Regions from separate parts of the Rahnella inusitata genome, predicted to be linked through region 3. Evidence: predicted binding sites of a transcription regulator. Region 3 holds the regulator's gene; each other region holds the start of a gene.
What was found. The regulator LexA, encoded in region 3, represses DNA repair genes until DNA is damaged. The targets are predictions, from matches to a motif close to TNCTGTATGTACATACAGNA.
Positions count from the first base shown of each region.

Region 1: a site for LexA is predicted at 1,692-1,711, ahead of umuD (translesion error-prone DNA polymerase V autoproteolytic subunit). Genes of this name have one in related genera too.
Region 2: a site for LexA is predicted at 1,812-1,831, ahead of I2123_RS10180 (metal-dependent hydrolase). Genes of this name have one in related genera too.

Region 1 covers NZ_CP065026.1:84,366-87,647, reverse strand. Annotated here, with positions in the region: gene umuC (translesion error-prone DNA polymerase V subunit UmuC) at 1-1,251, opposite strand, end outside; gene umuD (translesion error-prone DNA polymerase V autoproteolytic subunit) at 1,251-1,673, opposite strand; gene parM (plasmid segregation protein ParM domain-containing protein) at 1,943-2,908, shown strand; gene I2123_RS25020 (plasmid partitioning/stability family protein) at 2,927-3,282, shown strand, end outside.
Region 2 covers NZ_CP065024.1:2,165,777-2,169,058, reverse strand. Annotated here, with positions in the region: gene kduI (5-dehydro-4-deoxy-D-glucuronate isomerase) at 24-860, shown strand; gene kduD (2-dehydro-3-deoxy-D-gluconate 5-dehydrogenase KduD) at 938-1,699, shown strand; gene I2123_RS10180 (metal-dependent hydrolase) at 1,850-2,407, shown strand; gene I2123_RS10175 (L-cystine transporter) at 2,594-3,282, shown strand, end outside.
Region 3 covers NZ_CP065024.1:20,229-23,510, reverse strand. Annotated here, with positions in the region: gene plsB (glycerol-3-phosphate 1-O-acyltransferase PlsB) at 1-711, opposite strand, end outside; gene I2123_RS00115 (diacylglycerol kinase) at 852-1,220, shown strand; gene lexA (transcriptional repressor LexA) at 1,340-1,948, shown strand; gene dinF (MATE family efflux transporter DinF) at 2,213-3,282, shown strand, end outside.

The sequences.
Region 1 (3,282 bases), on a different contig from region 3:
ATCCGACCATCTTGTGGTGTAAGCAGGGGATAGCATGTCACGTTTCATCTGCCATTCGGGTGCAATCCCACGCCCCGCAAACCATATCTTTCCCAGACCCGACTGATTGATACCATCGAGAACGTGCATCAACGCGTCACTGGCAGGGCGGGGCCTAACTTCATCGAACAAATCCAACTGTGACACACCGTTTGGTGTGAAATCATTGAGCATGATTCCGGCCTTTGCGTACCGGCGGCCATTGTCCCAGATGCGATCGAGCGCCTTCATTGCGGCCGCTATAATATCGCGGGTGTCTCGTGTCGGTGTGGTGAGCTTTTCAGAGGCCACGTTGCTGTAATAGATTTCGTTGGCTGCGAAAGGTGATGTTTTCACGAAAACGGAAATATGCCTGCAGTACTGATGTTCACCCCTGAGCTTTTCCGCTGCCCGTTCGGCATACTGGCAGACGGCCTGATGCATAGCCTCATAGGTTGTGATCCTCTCGCCGAAAGAGCGGCTGCAGATAATTTGCTGTTTGGCGGGCGGGGCTTCCTCCAGGCTGATACAGCTTTCGCCCTTCAGTTCCCGACATATCCTTTCCAGGACAACGCTAAAGTTCTTCCTGATAAAAGTGGGATTCGCGCGAGCGAGCTGCAGGGCAGTGTGAATACCCATCAGGTTTAGCTTTTTTGAAATCCGGCTTCCGCAGCCCCAGACTTCCTGAACGGGCATCAGCGATAACAATTTTTCAGTCCGCCGGGGATTACCCGGCGTAAGAGCCAGTACACCCTTAAATTGTGGCCATTCCTTCGAGGCCCACTGAGCGGCTTTGGCCAAAACTTTGCCGGGTCCCATCCCTACACCGATTGTCAGGCCAGTTCCCTTCAGAACGTGGGCGCGCAGCTGGTGGCCAAAGGTTTCAAAATCCATGCAGTTATCGATGCTTCTGATATCAATAAACATTTCATCGACGCTGTATTGCTCCACGCGTGGCGAAAGTTCCTCTAAATGACTCATCACCCGTTGGGAAAATGAGTGATATAAGGAATAGTTGCTGGAGAACGCGTACACCTTCTCAGGGAACGACATCTGCTGGATCTGAAACCACGGCATGCCCATTTTTATGCCTAATTTTTTGGCTGCTGCGGATCGCGCCACGCAACAACCATCATTATTGCTCAATATTATCAATGGTTTGTCGCGAAGTTTTGGGTTAAGAACCGCTTCGCAGCTTGCATAAAATGAATTTACGTCCGCCAGGGCAAACATCATTCACCGCCCCGGGTTTTATGCACAAAAGCCATCACGACTCCAAAAATCTGCAAGTCCTCCGGATAGATTGTCGGAAAGTTAGGGTTCATGGCCTGAAGCCCGGGGCGAGGTGTCAGTAACAGTCTCTTTACCGTGAATTCACCGTCTATCTCCGCTATCACAATGTCACCATGATGTGCCTCTTCTGCCTTATCTACGACCATCAGATCACCGCTGTGCAAACCGATATCGGTCATCGAATTTCCAATCGCCCGGACGAAGAACGTGGAGGATTTTTTCTTTATACAGTAATCGTTCAGATCCAGTTCTGCGTCAGCGTAGTCGGCACAAGGGCTGGGAAAACCGGCGGGGCATCGTTCAATAAACAGGGGCAACGAAACCTTCACCGGATCAACGGCGACGGGAGTGATATGTAGCATGGCAACTCCTTTCAATAACACTGTATATAATTACAGTATTATTGTTGTGAAAAATCAGACTTGCAAGCGCCGTATGGCTTCTTTTAACTAGCTCTCTGTTTTCTCAGGCGGAAATAATTCGTGGGAACATTCTTTGAACAAAATGCATTTCACCGCAAATAAATCCCTTTTTGACGATTTAATAATACTCATAATGAGTATTATTAATTGCCATTAGTCCTTTTTGGGGTATTATATTTACTCTAATTGAGTAAATATAAGGGTGTGTCATGAAAAAGATGGGTTGTGACGACGGTTCGACGAACGTAAAACTGGCCTGGCGGGACGGCGATGAAATCTGTACCTCTGTCTCGCCGAATTCGTTTAAAGCGGGGTGGAAGGTCGCCGGGATCGGCAGCAGTGAAACGTACAACTATGAAATTGACGGGCTGAAGTACTCCTTTGACAGCGTCAGCCATCAGGCGATCAATACCACCAACATTGAATATCAGTATGGCGACACCAATTTGCTGGCCGTACATCATGCACTGCTCACCAGTGGCCTGCCGCCACAGTCGGTAAGCCTGACGGTCACCTTACCTATCAGTGAGTTCTACACCAGCGACTGTCAGCACAATGACGTCAACATACAGCGTAAAATTGACAATCTGCTGCGGCCGGTAACGCTGAACAAGCGCGAAACCTTCACCATCGCGCATGTTGACGTCATGCCGGAATCGTTGCCTGCCGTGATATCGCCGCTGGAACGTGCAGGGGTAGGGGCGCTGGAAACCTCGCTTGTGATTGATCTGGGGGGAACGACGCTCGATGCCGGTGTTCTGGTGGGGCAGTTTGAAGATGTCAGTGCCATTCAGGGCAATTCTACGATCGGGGTATCGATGGTGACACAGGCCACACTCACGGCACTGCGTATGGCCAACAGCGACACCAGCGCCTTTGTGGCCGATCAACTGATACAGCGACGGCATGACCGCGAGTTTGCCGCCACAGTTGTCAACGATGAGTCAAAAGTGGACTATGTGCTGGACATGATAAGTTCGTCCATCGAGCGACTCGGGGAACGGGTGGTCAATGAGCTGTCGGCGTATCGCCAGGTGAACCGGGTTTGGCTGGTGGGGGGCGGGGCGTCGCTGATTGAGGCTGCCGTGCGCCGTGCCTGGAAACTGGCCCCCGACCGTATTGTGGTGGTCAATGAACCCCAGACGGCGTTGGTTCGCGAACTTGTTTTACTTTAATTCCAAGGAGCGCTATCCGTGACCGACAAACGTAAGAAACTGACCGTCTATTTGCACCCTGAAGACGACAGTCAGGATGCCAGGGCGATGGAGATTATCGAGTCAGTTCCCCTGCGCACCCGTGGTGATTTTTTCCGGGCGGCGATCGTGGGCGGAAGCGCGTTATACCAGCTGGATAAGCGTCTGCCTTATCTGTTGTCCATGCTGTTCGATGGCCAGCTGACCGCCGATCAGCTGGTGGGTATTATTCAGCAAACGACGGGATGGCAGCCCACGACGGCCAGCATTCAGGAAGTCATTGCCGCCTGCGCTGGCCAGGTGCCTGCCCCCTCAGTGCTCCCGGAACCCACCGGCAGTACGGAAGGGGAAGGGCA
Region 2 (3,282 bases), 2.1 Mb from region 3:
TCACAACGCACGAGAGGCACGACATGCAAGTTCGTCAAAGCATCCACAGCGACCACGCTAAAACCCTTAATACCGCTGAGTTACGCCGCGAATTTCTCATTGAAAAGATCTTCGAGAGAAATGCCTACACCATGACGTACAGCCACATCGACCGCATTATTGTTGGTGGCGTGATGCCAGCTGAAAAAACCGTCTCTGTCGGGGATGAAGTCGGTAAACAGCTCGGCGTGAGCTATTTTCTTGAGCGCCGTGAGTTGGGAGTGATCAATGTCGGCGGGCCGGGCGTCATTGTTGTCGATGGCACAACTTATGAAATTGGTCACGAAGAAGCGCTGTACGTCGGCAAAGGCGCAAAACGGGTTGAATTCAGCAGCATCGATGCCGCTAAACCGGCCAAGTTTTACTACAACAGCGCTCCGGCTCACACCACTTTCCCGAACAAAAAAATCACGCTGGCAGAAGCCTCTCCGCAAACCATCGGCGATGCCGCCACCAGCAACCGCCGCACCATCAATAAATTCATCGTGCCGGACGTTCTGGAAACCTGCCAGCTGACCATGGGGCTGACCAAACTGGAAGAAGGCAGCCTGTGGAATACCATGCCGTGCCATACCCATGAGCGCCGTATGGAAGTGTATTTCTATTTCAATATGGAAGAAGAAACTGCGGTCTTCCACATGATGGGGCAACCACAGGAAACGCGTCATCTGCTCGTTCACAACGAGCAGGCGGTGATTTCTCCTAGCTGGTCAATTCATGCGGGCGTGGGAACGAAAAACTATACCTTTATCTGGGGTATGGTCGGTGAAAACCAGGTATTCGACGACATGGATCACGTCAAAGTCAGCGAAATTCGCTAATCCAGTGACTCCGCCACATCACGGCGGAGCCTTCCAATCTTTCAGGCGAATGTGCCGTTGCAAAAGAGACTCTGATTATGATCCTCAATGCGTTTGAATTAACTGGCAAAGTTGCCATCGTGACCGGTTGTAACACCGGCCTTGGGCAAGGAATGGCGCTCGGACTGGCGCAGGCGGGCTGCGATATTGTCGGCATCAATGTGTCGGAACCAGGTGAAACAGCTGAAAAAATCATCGCAACAGGCCGTCGCTTCCTCGATCTGCGTGCCGATCTAAGCAGCATTCAGGGGATTACTGGACTGATAGAAAAAGCGGTCAGCGAATTTGGTCATATCGACATTCTGGTGAATAACGCCGGGATTATTCGCCGTGAGGATGCTATCGAATTCAGTGAAAAGAACTGGGACGACGTCATGAACGTCAACAGCAAAACGCTGTTCTTTATGTCACAAGCCGTCGCGAAACAGTTCATCAAACAAGGTAACGGTGGCAAGATCATTAACATCGCGTCGATGCTGTCCTATCAGGGCGGAATACGTGTGCCTTCCTACACCGCGTCGAAAAGTGCGGTGATGGGCCTTACGCGGCTGATGGCCAATGAATGGGCGAAGCATAACGTCAACGTGAATGCGATAGCGCCGGGGTACATGGCGACCAATAATACTGAGCAACTTCGCGCGGACGGTGAGCGTAGCAAAGAGATTCTCGACCGTATCCCGGCGGGTCGCTGGGGCTTGCCGGAAGACGTGATGGGGCCAGTGGTTTTCCTGTCCTCAAAAGCTTCGGATTATGTGAATGGCTACACCATCGCCGTCGACGGTGGCTGGCTGGCACGTTGAGATTGATACGTGACAATTTTAAGGCGTATTTTTATACGCCTTTTCCTATTTAATCAATCCGTTGACAATTAGTTACAGGGTTCCGCTTCCAAGATTGTGACAGTTTCACTTATACTGGATAAAATAACAGTTATCCAGTTCGGACGCGTCATGACGGCGGAAGGCCACCTCATTTTTTCTATCGCCTGTGCGGTATTTGCCAAGAAGGCGCAGCTCTCACCCGAGCTGGCGCACGGCGACTGGTGGCATATTATCCCAGGGTCTTTGCTGACGTGCCTGCTGCCGGACATTGATCACCCGAAATCACTGATAGGCCAGCGCCTGAAATGGATTTCCCATCCGATTGCCCGCGCTTTCGGACATCGCGGCTTTACGCACAGCCTGCTGGCGGTCATCGGCGGTATTTTCCTTTTACGTACCCATTTCCCCCACGACTGGGTTATCCCGGCTGATGCCTTTCATGCCATGGTCATTGGCTACCTTAGCCATATTCTTGCCGATATGCTGACGCCAGCGGGTGTTCCTCTGCTCTGGCCGTGCCGCTGGCGTTTTCGCTTGCCGATCATTAACAGTCAGAAAGGCAATCAGCTGGAACGCACGCTTTGCCTGATGCTGGTCGGATTTACGCTGTTCTGGCCCGACTGGACGCCCATCATTGGTGCAATCAATCCCGAGATATTTAATCATCTGCTGAAACTGTTTATCTGATTAGAATAAAATAGCGGCAATCCGGCGATAATTAATACGAATATCACCAAAAAGTTATAATGCATTCTTTTTGGATATAAATGATCGGCCACCCAAACTGATATTCTTCACTCCAACGCTATGGGATGGTGCAATCCTTTTTGGAACACCCGTTTAAAATATAAAACTATAAGTCTGGAGTTTGGTATGAATCTTCCGCTCGTTCTTAACGTAGTGGTTTTTGTTGCTTTGCTTATACTGCTGGCGCAAACCCGTCACAAGCAGTGGAGTCTGGCAAAAAAAGTCCTGGCTGGTCTGGGGCTCGGTGTGGTTTTTGGTCTGGCGCTGCAGCTGATTTACGGCTCTGATGACCCGGTTCTGAAAACGTCGATTACCTGGTTTAACATCGTCGGTAATGGTTATGTGCAGTTACTGCAAATGATCGTGATGCCGCTGGTGTTCGTCTCTATTTTAAGTGCGGTCGCGAAATTACATAACGCGTCCTCATTGGGCAAAATCAGTTTCCTGACCATCGGCACTCTGCTGTTTACCACGCTTATCGCCTCACTGGTCGGTATCTTTGTGACAGGTCTGTTTGGCCTGACCGCGGAAGGTCTGGTACAGGGTACGCAGGAAACCGCGCGTCTTACCGCCATTCAGTCTAACTATGTCGGCAAAGTAGCGGACCTGAGCGTTCCACAGCTAATCCTTTCCTTTATACCTAAGAACCCGTTTGCTGATCTGACCGGTGCAAGTCCGACATCAATCATCAGCGTGGTGATCTTTGCCGCATTTGTGGGCGTTGCTGCCCTGCAACTGGTGAAAGATGATGCGGATAAAGGCCCTCGCGTTCTGGTATTCATTGATACCCTTCAGGCGTGGGTAATGAAGCTGGT
Region 3 (3,282 bases):
CTTTTTGCTGCGCGCTTCATCTTCAATGGCTTTTTCGATGGCTTTCGAGGCCAGCAGCTTATTGAATAAATCCTGGCGGGCAGGCAGACGCGGGCCGACTGCTGCCAGACGCAGGCGTGAGAAATGCATTCGCGCCACACGGGCGAGCTTTTGCGCGATAGTTTTATCCGTACCGTGCTCGGTCGCCATATAACGCAGCGATACCGTATTGGAGAAGCGAACAAAACTGTCGCGGCCAAGCCACAACACGGCGAAGAATTTCTGAATGCCGTTCAGCACGCGCAGGTGCGGTGTATCCTGACCTTCGCGGCCCGGTGCACGTCCGAACATTACCGAGACCGGCAACATCTGAATATCTAAATCCGGATTATTGCGATGCAGATCCAGATAGTCGTGGAACAGCTTTACGGATTCCTGCTTCGGCGTGTAATACGAAAACACGCGCGGGCCTTCAGCGATAAACACATGGCTTGGCAGCAGCGTGCCGTCGATATCCAGCGGAATCAGAGGGTCGGGCAAATTTTGGGCAAGACACTGCGCACGCAGGGTCAGCAAATCTGCTTTGGAGTTATAAGGTAATACGTACAGGATCGGGCGCGTCGGGTCTAAGTGCAACTCGGTCACCGGATCTGTAGGTATGACTTTGCTCTTTACCAGCAATGAAAGCGGTAAATTCAATAATGTGTAATAAAGTCTACGCCAACCTGACATAAAAACGTGAAGCCTCTTGTTAGCCATTTCGCCGCAAGGATACCAGAAAGCTCAAATGAGATCTGTGGTGATGAGAGACCATTAAACCGCTAAAATGCATCAAACACCCGAAGGACTACCCCTCAAGGATCAGTAACAGAATGGCGAACCAAGTCACTGGATTTACCCGAATTTATAAAGCAGCCGGATACTCATGGAAAGGGCTGAAAGCAGCATGGCAAAATGAAGCGGCCTTCCGACAGGAAGCCAGTGCGGCTATCCCATTAATTTTGCTCTCTTTCTGGTTCGATGTGAGCAGCATCGAACGTATCCTGCTAATCGGTTCCGTGGTCCTGGTGTGCGTGGTGGAACTGCTCAACAGCGCCGTGGAATGCGCTATCGACCGCATCGGCCCTGAGTTTCACGTGCTCTCCGGGCGTGCCAAAGATATCGGCTCTGCTGCCGTGCTGTTGACCATCATATTGGCGATTTTTGTCTGGGTCAGCATCTTTTGGCCGCGATGGTTCTGATTTGGAATCTGTATTCCAGGAATCGCGCTTATGCACTGTTTTTATTCAATCTTAGGTTTTCATTGCTCGTATAGCTGTATATACTCACAGCTAGACTGTATAAACAACCAGGGGGCGGAATGAAAGCTTTAACGACCAGACAACAAGAGGTCTATGACCTGATTCGCGATCATATCTCCACTACGGGTATGCCACCAACCCGCGCGGAGATTGCCGCTCGTCTTGGGTTCCGTTCCCCGAATGCTGCGGAAGAACACCTGAAAGCTCTGGCGCGCAAAGGCGTCATTGAGATTGTCTCCGGAGCTTCGCGCGGTATCCGTCTGCTGATGGAAGAAGAAGAAGGTTTACCGCTTATTGGCCGTGTAGCCGCCGGTGAACCTCTGCTGGCTCAGCAACACATCGAAGGACACTATCAGGTCGATCCCGCGATGTTTAAACCGAGCGCGGATTTCCTGCTGCGTGTCAGCGGTATGTCGATGCGCGATATCGGTATTCTGGATGGCGATCTGCTTGCCGTTCACAAAACGCAGGACGTGCGTAATGGCCAGGTTGTCGTCGCGCGTATCGACGATGAAGTGACGGTAAAACGCCTGAAAAAACAGGGCACCGTTGTGCATTTACTGCCGGAAAACAGCGAGTTCCAGCCTATTGTTGTTGACCTGCGTGAACAGAACTTCAGCATTGAAGGTTTAGCGGTCGGTGTTATCCGTAACGGCGACTGGATTTAATTGACCGTCATACTTCGAGCTGCAGATGCGTTGGCTACGGGCGTACATCCGAATCACTGACCTAAAGTCAGCGATTCGGGATTCGCTTGCTTGCCGCCTTCCTGCAACTCGAATTATTTTGGTCAACCTGAACAGATTTTCTGCGTCTCCCCCCTCTGACGTAGTAAACGGTTCAGGACGTTAATCGAAAGAATTTCGCATCATCGCCCCTGACGGGGCGATGTCATTTTAGGCATATCCTGAACCTCCGGCATGAGATTCTCTATGCAACATCAATCCCTTCTGCAAAAGCTTCAACACACTTTTCTGAGCCCGACCGATAAAGCCCTCTGGATGCTCGCACTGCCGATGATCTTTTCTAATATCACCGTGCCTCTGCTGGGGCTGGTGGATACGGCGGTGATCGGTCATCTCGACAGCCCCGATTATCTGGGCGGCGTCGCGGTTGGTTCGATGATTACTACCTTCCTGTTCATGATGCTGTTGTTCCTGCGCATGAGTACCACCGGTATGACCGCGCAGGCGCTCGGTGCGAAAGATAAAGTCCTGCTGGCGCGTGCTTTTGTGCAGCCTTTTCTTCTGGCTGTACTGGCGGGCGTGATGATTTTATTGTTCAGGCATCCGCTGATGGAAGGGGCTTTCCATATTGTCGGCGGTAGCCAGTCGGTGCTGGAACAGGCGCGGCTGTTTATTGAAATCCGCTGGATTAGCGCACCCGCTTCTCTGGCAAATCTGGTGATCCTCGGCTGGCTCCTTGGAATTCAGTACGTGCGCGGGCCGGTGATTTTACTCATTGCCGGTAACCTGCTTAACATCGTGCTGGATCTTTGGCTGGTGATTGGGCTCGGCTGGAACGTGCAGGGCGCAGCGACGGCAACTGCCTGTTCGGAGTATTTCACGCTGTTCATCGGGCTGTATCTTGTCTGGCGTGTGATGAAGCGATGGGGGATCACTTTCCCGCTGCTGACCTCATCGTGGCGCGGTGACCTGCACCGGTTGCTGAGTCTCAACCGCGACATCATGCTGCGTTCGTTGCTACTCCAGCTCTGTTTCGCCTCACTGACTATTCTCGGTGCGCGGCTCGGCAGCCATATTGTTGCGGTGAATGCCGTTCTGATGAACCTTCTGACCTTTACAGCCTTTGCGCTCGACGGCTTTGCTTACGCGATTGAAGCCCATTCAGGGGAGGCGTTTGGTGCCCGTAACCGTGAAAAACTGCTGAAGGTGTGGCGCGCGGCATGTCGGCAGGCGGGTCTGGTGGCACTGGCGTTTGCGCTGTTGTACGCACTGACCGGCGAGCACATCATTAACGCGCTGACGTCTCTGCCAGAGCT